Peribacillus sp. FSL E2-0218: one gene and its partner. The protein of the gene in region 2 interacts with the protein of the main gene of each other region in a pairwise test. Links are inferred from orthologs where the notes say so. Each region holds a gene or a part of one and is shown on either strand. Other genes may lie near its edges.

Evidence for each region. The genes of interacting proteins can lie anywhere in the genome.
Region 1: the proteins of ileS (region 2) and rbsB interact in binary tests that used the Escherichia coli proteins (3 or more experiments, as listed by UniProt). The link is inferred for Peribacillus sp. FSL E2-0218 from one-to-one orthologs.

Annotation. Positions count from the first base shown.
Region 1 is NZ_CP150304.1:5,119,071-5,122,996, reverse strand. What follows is about bases 1-2,917. They hold rbsB (ribose ABC transporter substrate-binding protein RbsB), read left to right. Parts: upstream 1-957; coding sequence 958-1,878; downstream 1,879-2,917. Other genes in these bases: gdhA (NADP-specific glutamate dehydrogenase), read right to left, coding at 2,133-2,917; rbsC (ribose ABC transporter permease), read left to right, coding at 1-942. Outside these bases: more of gdhA, read right to left, coding at 2,918-3,515. UniProt on the Escherichia coli protein: Part of the ABC transporter complex RbsABC involved in ribose import. Binds ribose. Also serves as the primary chemoreceptor for chemotaxis.
Region 2 is NZ_CP150304.1:1,632,502-1,637,636, reverse strand. The notes cover bases 635-3,945. They hold ileS (isoleucine--tRNA ligase), read right to left. Parts: upstream 3,604-3,945; coding sequence 835-3,603; downstream 635-834. Outside these bases: lspA (signal peptidase II), read right to left, coding at 1-79; MHI53_RS07895 (DivIVA domain-containing protein), read right to left, coding at 3,993-4,508; MHI53_RS07890 (RNA-binding protein), read right to left, coding at 4,594-5,135. UniProt on the Escherichia coli protein: Catalyzes the attachment of isoleucine to tRNA(Ile). As IleRS can inadvertently accommodate and process structurally similar amino acids such as valine, to avoid such errors it has two additional distinct tRNA(Ile)-dependent editing activities.

The sequences.
Region 1 (3,926 bases), 3.5 Mb from region 2 along the record:
AAACTTGAGGCTACAGGAAAAAGCGGGATCTGGCAAAAATTCGGGCCGTTACTCGCCTTGGTTCTATTATTTATCGTAATAACCGTATTAAATCCATCATTCATGGAACCGAACAATATTTTGAATCTATTGCGTCAAACCTCCATCAATGCACTTATTGCATTCGGGATGACCTTCATCATACTGACAGGCGGCATCGACTTGTCCGTCGGTTCCATTCTGGCACTGTCCAGCGCGCTTATGGCTGGCATGATGGTCTCGGGAATGGACCCGATCCTTGCCATATTGGTAGGTATATTACTTGGTGCAATTATGGGTGTAATCAATGGAATTCTCGTATCAAAAGGTAAAATGGCTCCTTTCATCGTTACATTGGCTACGATGACAATTTTCCGAGGCCTGACGCTCGTCTATACGGACGGGAAGCCGATCACGGGTATTGGTGACTCGGTCGCGTTCCAAATGCTTGGGAGAGGGTACTTCCTAGGCTTGCCGGTACCGGCGGTCGTGATGATCATCGCGTTTTTCATCCTATGGTTCCTGCTTCACAAAACATCATTTGGCCGCAAAACTTATGCCATTGGCGGAAATGAAAAGGCTTCCCGTATTTCCGGGATCAAAGTCGATCGCGTGAAGGTGGCCATATATGGGCTGGCAGGTACGATGGCCGCCATTGCCGGTGCGATCTTGACCTCGCGTCTGAATTCGGCACAGCCAACGGCGGGGCAATCCTATGAAATGGATGCCATCGCAGCCGTGGTGCTCGGCGGGACAAGCCTATCAGGCGGTAAAGGCCGATTGTTCGGCACGCTCGTGGGGGTCCTGATCATCGGTACCTTGAATAACGGAATGAATTTACTTGGTGTATCCTCTTTCTACCAGCAAGTGGTAAAAGGTGCAGTTATATTAATCGCGGTCTTACTTGACCGTAAAAAATCATAAGCAGGGGTGTAATTTATGAAAAAAATCGTATCGATCATCATGATCCTATCATTAATGGTCTTGGCTGCATGCTCAATGGATTCGGGTCTGAAAGATGATAAAAAAGAAAAGAAAGACTCTGTAAAAGGATTGAAGATCGGTGTCAGCATTTCAACTTTAAACAATCCGTTCTTCGTTTCATTAAAAGATGGGGTTGAAAAAGAGGCAAAAGAAAAAGGCATGAAAGTCACTGTTGTTGATGCCCAGGATGATACGGCTAAACAAATCAGCGGAATTGAAGATTTAATCCTGCAAAAGGTGGATGTCCTTCTTGTAAATCCAACAGACTCAGCGGCAATATCTTCAGCCGTTCAATCTGCAAATGAAGCTGGCATTCCTGTCATTACGATAGACCGCTCATCCGATGAAGGCGATATCAAAACATTCATCGCCTCCGATAATGTCGCTGGTGGGGAAATGGCCGCGGAATACCTAGTCAAAGAGCTTGGCGAAAAAGCAAAGGTAGTGGAGCTTGAAGGTGTATCAGGAGCGTCAGCAACTCGCGAACGCGGAAAAGGCTTCCATAATCTTGCGGACAAGCAATTGGATGTCGTGACAAGCCAGACGGCAGAATTCGACCGGACAAAAGGCCTTAACGTAATGGAAAATATCCTGCAAGGCAATAAAGATATCCAAGCGGTATTCGCTCATAATGATGAAATGGCATTAGGTGCCATTGAAGCGATCAAGGCAGCAGGCAAAGATATCATCGTGGTTGGCTTCGATGGCAATGATGATGCATTGAAGGCAGTCGAGAACGGTGAACTACAAGCGACAATTGCCCAGCAACCTGCCCTTATCGGCGAAGAGGCGGTTAATGCAGCGGAAAAGATCTTGAAAGGCGACAAAGTGGACGAGACCATTTCCGTACCGCTGAAATTAGTCACGAAAAAATAAAAAAACAAATTTTGAGAGTGCCGGAGCTAATCCGGCACTCTATTTTTGAGAGGTTTTCTGCGTCTCGGAAACGCTGCATACGTGTCTTTCAGATGCCGCTGGACTTACTAACGCTTAGTAATTTCATAAGGGCTATATGATTTGAATGTACATTCCTATGTGGGGAGAATGAGCGGGCGCGGTGAAAAGACGGACATTATATTGCAAAAGTAAAGCGGCCCATGTGTAGGACCGCTTCATGATTTAGCTTAAAGCTAGAGTATCCCTTGAGTAAGCATGGCATCCGCCACTTTAAGGAATCCAGCAATATTGGCACCCACAACCAAGTTACCAGGCTCACCGTATTCTTCTGCGGCTTCTATACTGTTTTTATAGATGTTTTTCATGATGCCGTATAATTTTGTATCGACTTCTTCAAACGTCCAAGGCATCCTGGCACTGTTTTGAGCCATTTCAAGGGCAGACACAGCTACTCCGCCTGCATTTGCCGCTTTTGCAGGCCCAAAAAGAATGCCATTATTAAGGAATACATCAATTGCCTCAAGCGTTGAAGGCATGTTGGCACCTTCACCGACTGCTTTCACATTATTTTTGATCAATAATTTTGCCGCTTCTTCATCCATTTCATTTTGTGTGGCACAAGGAAGGGCGATATCACAAGGTACGGACCAAATGCCGTAGCTGCCTTCATTGTATTCAGCTTCCGGATGTGCATGGACATACTCACTCAACCTTTTTCGGCCCACTTCTTTTAAATGTCTAATCGTATCAAGGTCCAGGCCATTTTCATCATAGATGTAGCCATTGGAATCACTGCAAGCAACAACCTTAGCTCCCAGTTGTGCAGCTTTTTCCATTGCATAAATGGAGACATTTCCAGATCCGGAAACGACAACCGTGCTGCCATGGAATTGTAAGCCTTTGTCCTTAAGCATCTCCTCGACGAAGTAAACCGTCCCATAACCAGTCGCTTCGGTACGGGCCAAGCTTCCGCCGTAGCTTAATCCTTTTCCGGTTAAAACTCCAGCATGGTAGCTGCCTTGCATCTTTTTATATTGACCAAAAAGATAACCGATTTCCCTGGCGCCGACCCCGATATCTCCAGCTGGTATGTCTGTGTCCGGCCCGATATAGCGACCGAGTTCCGACATGAAGCTTTGGCAAAAGCGCATGATTTCCGAATCTGATTTGCCTTTCGGATCGAAGTCCGACCCGCCTTTTCCTCCTCCAATCGGCTGGCCTGTAAGAGAGTTTTTAAAGATTTGCTCGAAACCAAGGAACTTTATGATACTTGAATTGACTGTGGGGTGGAAGCGCAGACCGCCTTTGAATGGACCGATTGCACTGTTGAATTGAACACGAAAACCACGATTGACTTGGACATTGCCTAGGTCATCGACCCAGGAAACGCGGAAGTTGATCATTCTTTCGGGTTCGACCAATCTTTGTAATATTCCATTTTTCATATATATGGGGTGTTTTGCAAATACGGGGACAAGTGAAAGGAATATTTCTTTGACCGCTTGATGGAATTCACTTTCATGTGGATTACGCTCCTTAACCTGTGCGTATACGTGCCTTACATATTCTTTTGCTGCCTGTAATTCTTCATGATCGACTGTTAGTGAAGTTGTCATTGATTTCGCTCTCCTTATCGGTAATTGGGACATCTGATAGTATAAATGAATGATTGAAACGATCTGCCTTTGGGTGATTCTTTCATGATATACCTAAAAATCGCAACGAACAATCTGAATATTAGATCAATTATTACCTGTTTTGATATGAAAGATGGAGCTTAAAGTGAAAAAATACACATAGAACATATACTAGAATAATACAAATCATGATATTACTTGGATAAAACCCTACGAAAATCATACAATTGTAAGCGTTTTTATTTTATTAGTATATAAATACATCTTACATTGTCTGAAAATTCATGTTATTATACGGAAAGTGGCCAGTGAGTTGTGAATCATTGATCACAATTGATATTGTTGTTTTTATTTATAAGGTAAATTCAGATAAATGATAAGGAGTGAATA
Region 2 (5,135 bases):
ACTCCATTTTTTTCACAATCATCCATTTTGTCAGCTGATCGAGAGCAATGACCAAAAGGGCAATTAAATAATAAAACACATTTTTTCCCCCAAACTAATCAAATCTTCACTTTTGAATTGTAGCATAAACTAGAAATAATGACTAATCCGAAAAGTATAAAACCATGACAATATCGCTTTATGGGATGTGCCTTATTTGCATGATCATAATTGAATTGTTTTAAAAATCCAGACTTTGCAAATAGAGAACGACTAATTCGAAGATAAGGCATGGAGTTTGGCTACAGTTTTGAAGTTTATCCTTAGACTGTTCCAAGCCAATGCTGGCGCTCCCTTATCCAGAGGGCGGTTCGTGAGCTTCTTCGGCTTTTAGCCTGTGGGGTCTCACGCAGACGCGTATCTCCTTGGCGGCAGTCTCGCACATCCGCTCCAATTTTACCTTTATTTTTCCTTAGATAGATGCCCATTGCCTATTCATTCAGCTCGACTGAGACCGTAACACCTGGAAAGACACATGAAAATCCATCCTTGGCTCCATTTGTTGAACAGGAGATTAAACATGTCGGAATACCCAGGCCACAGATGCAACATATAAAACAGCCGCGATAGCAAGCTACCTATTAAATTAAACAAAGTGATTGTACCGGCTTTACCCTATACACGTTCTCGATCAAAAGAAGGGTTCTTTCGCACACATGACTATCTAAAATGGGCTTACCTGCTTCAAAACCTATCTAACATTAAAAAGGCTTCGAAATGTAATCATTTCGAAGCCTTTTTGTATACAAGCTGACCGGACCCTTCATAGAGAGTCCCGCCGCATGCCTTCTGGAATCATTGATTCACATAATGCTCTTTCACTACTGTTGCACAACGCGGGCATAGTGTCGGATGTTCCTCCACTTGACCCACTTGTTTGGAAACATTCCAGCAACGCTCACATGTTTCACCTTCGGCTTTTGTCACCGCGATCGCCATATCCTCTAGTTTAACCGCTTCTGATGGTGCACTTGACACATCTCCAGCAAGTTCGAATTCGGATACGATGAATAACTGTTCAAAGCTCTCCTTGATGCTATCAAGCAGATTTTTCGTTTCTTCATTCACGTAAACCTTCACTTTTGCGTTCAGCGATTTACCGATGATTTTCTGATTGCGAGCCTCTTCTAATGCTTTCAGTACGTTGTCACGCACGTTCATGAAAGCCGTCCATTTTTCTTCGATGGCTTGTGCATCATCAACGTGAATTTCTTCAGGCATCCATGTCAATTGGACACTTTCTTCCGTTACACCAGGAATGAACGCCCATACTTCATCAGCCGTATGCGAAAGGATTGGCGACACCAATTTCGTCAAGCTTACCAATGATTCGTATAGCACCGTTTGAATGGCCATACGCTCTTTACCATTTGGTGCTTCACAATATAAAATGTCTTTCGCATAATCAAGATAAAACGAACTCAAATCCTGTGTACAGAAATTATTGACCATATTATAAATGGTCGCAAACTCATAATTTTCATAACTTAATTTGGACTGAGTGATCAGCTTATTCAATTTGACCAGCATGTAACGGTCCACTTCAGGCAGTTCATCGATTGCCACTTTATCGGTTTCCGGATTGAATCCATCCAAATTCCCCAGTAGGAAGCGGAATGTATTGCGGATTTTACGATACACTTCCGAGACTTGTTTAAGGATAGGATCTGAAACCCTGACATCTGATTGGTAATCGACAGAAGCGACCCAAAGGCGTAATATATCTGCACCAAGCTGGTTCATGACCTTGGATGGCAGGACGACGTTCCCAATCGATTTACTCATTTTGCGGCCTTCTCCATCCAAAGCGAATCCATGGCTCAGCACGCCTTTATAGGGTGCTTTTCCTGTTACGGCAACACTTGTTGAAAGTGAAGAGTTAAACCAGCCGCGATATTGATCCGAACCTTCTAAATAAAGATCGGCAGGACGCTGCAAGTCTTCCCTTTCTTCAAGAACAGCTTGATGAGATGAGCCGGAATCGAACCATACGTCCATGATATCCGTTTCTTTCGTGAAGATGCCATTTGGGCTGCCTTCATGAGTGAAGCCTTCCGGAAGTAACTCTTTTGCTTCCCGTTCGAACCAGATGTTTGAACCGTGTTCACGGAAAAGGTTTGAAATATGATTGATCGTTTCATCGGTAATGATCGGCTCGCCATTTTCTGCATAAAGGACAGGAATCGGTACACCCCATGCACGTTGACGGGAGATACACCAATCTCCGCGGTCACGGACCATATTGAATAGCCGCGTTTCCCCCCAAGCGGGAACCCATTTCGTTTCTTCGATGGCCTCCAAAAGCTCACTGCGGAAGTCTTTGATTGATGCGAACCATTGTGCAGTTGCCCGGAAAATCGTCGGTTTCTTCGTCCGCCAATCATGTGGATAAGAGTGAGTGATGAACGTCAAGTTTAATAACGCGCCAGCTTCGGTTAATTTTTCTGTAATCGGTTTATTTGCTTGATCATAGAATAATCCAGCGAATTCACCGGCCTCTTCTGTCATGACCCCTTTCTCATCCACGGGGCAAAGGACATCCAAGCCGTATTTTTGTCCGATGATAAAATCATCTTCACCATGTCCTGGAGCCGTATGGACACAGCCCGTGCCAGCTTCCGTCGTAACATGTTCACCCAGCATCACTAAAGATTCGCGATCATAAAGAGGATGTTTGGCACCTGCCCGGTCCAATTCGCTCCCTTTTACCGTTTTCACAACGGTTGGGTTATCCCAGCCAAGCGTTTCGGTCACGGACTCAAGAAGAGCTTCAGCAATTAAGAACTTTTCATTTTCGACTGCCACTACGACGTAATTTAATTGCGGGTGCAACGAGATACCAAGGTTAGCAGGAATCGTCCAAGGAGTTGTCGTCCAAATGATGATTTTAACTCCTTCTTCAATTACTCCTTTGCCATCCGTTACTTCAAAAGCAACATAGATTGACGCAGAACGTTTATCTTGGTATTCAATTTCAGCTTCCGCAAGTGCTGATTCACTGGAAGGTGACCAATAAACAGGTTTTTTCCCTTTATAAATATAGCCTTTTTTCGCCATATCGCCGAAGACCTTGATTTGCTGGGCTTCATATTCAGGCTTTAATGTGATGTAAGGGTTATCCCAATCCCCGCGAACCCCAATTCTCTTAAACTGTTCACGTTGATTGTCGATCTGAACATAAGCATACTCTTCACAAAGCTTCCTGAATTCGGCTACACTCATTTCTTTCCGCTTAACACCTTTTTTAGTCAAGGCCGTTTCGATCGGAAGGCCGTGCGTATCCCAACCAGGAACATACGGTGCTTGAAAACCGCTCATTGATTTAAAGCGGACAATGAAATCTTTTAAAACCTTGTTCATCGCGTGACCCATATGGATATCACCGTTAGCGTATGGCGGTCCGTCATGTAAAATGAATAAAGGGCGTCCTGCCGTTTGTTCCTGCACCTTTTTATAAATATTCATTTCTTTCCATTTCTCTTGAATCTCCGGCTCTCGTTTTGGTAAATTTCCACGCATTGGAAATTCCGTTTTTGGCATCAATAAGGTATCTTTGTATTCCATCGTTACATCCTCCATCCGTCTTTACACAATTTCATTGGCACCCAAAACTCCTCCAGGCAAAATAAAAAGCCTTCTCATCCCTAAAAAAGGGACGAGAAAGCTTTGCTTCCCGCGGTACCACCCTGGCTAGAAAGATTCACAAAGTGAATCCAACCTCTCGAGCATTCGTAACGTGAATGAAACGCTTCGTTTACTTGCTGCAAAAGCAGGTTCAACTCAGAACTCGAGGGTGATCTTCAATATCTTCGCTTATTCCAGGCTCTCACCATCCCCGGTCGCTATTAATAAGCATGTGAAGAATTTACTTTCCCTGTCATCGTCTAAAGTAATCATGAATTGTATTGTTAAAAAATTATATGCGAAAAAAGTGTTGAAAGTCAAGGAATCGTTTAAATTTCCTCTTCCACTCTCTCATTTAATTCTATTTCAGTCGCATCCACTTCGTAATCAAGAAGGTGGTCCCAATCATCATTGTCCAGCAAATCCAACTGTGCACCGACAAGCATTTTGAAACGGGTCCGGAATACTTTGGATTGTTTTTTCAAGTCTTCGATGTCCATCGCGATTTTCCTAGCCTTCACAAGTGACTCATTGACGATCCGATCGGCATTTTTCTCTGCTTCCTTAATGATCAGCTTCGCTTCTTTTTGGGCGTTGCGCCTTAATTCCTCAGCTGCTTCTTGTGCGACAATAATCGACTTATTAAGTGTACCCTCGATTGTCGTAAAATGTCCCAAACGATCATAAGTCTCGTTCAGTTTATCTTCAAGTTCTTTTTTCTCCCTCAATATCAGTTCATAATCTTTAATGACCTGGTCGAGAAACTCATTAACTTCATCTTCATCATACCCTCGAAATACTTTATTAAATTCCTTATTATGTATATCTATCGGGGTTAAGGGCATTACGGCACCTCCAGAACGGTTTCTACTCTAGTATATTAAAACTCTATATTCGACAATAAATGTCCAAATCCTGCTTAATCTTGAATTATTTTTGCCTGCCTAACGAGATTCTCCACTTATCCTTCTTGGTTTTTCCATCTATCGACAGTATCTTGCACCTGCCAAACCCCCTGATGGATAACGTATCCCCCTCGCGGCATTCTTCAGAAACATTTTCCGTTTGCTTGAAATTGACCTTCACTTTACCTGACGTTACCAGGGCTTGCGTTTTTTGGCGGGAGATATTCAGCACGGCAGAAAGCACACTATCCAGCCTTAGGGAACTGACGGTGGTGACTTGTTCTTCCCATTTATCTTGGACTTGGATGATATTCCCGATAGGAAGCCGTTTTATGGCAACGGAAGCTTTACCGATCTTCTCCAGGTTCCCAGTGAGATAGGCATCCATCTCCTCGGCCGCAATAAATTGAATATGCTCCTCCGTCACGATTATATCGCCGAATTTTTCACGTTTTACCCCAAGTGACATCAAGGTTCCAAGTATTTGCCTATGTTCAAGCGTAACAAACTTTTTTGGATAGGAAATATCGTATAAGGAGATATTGAAATCCGATGGTTCAGGAGAGT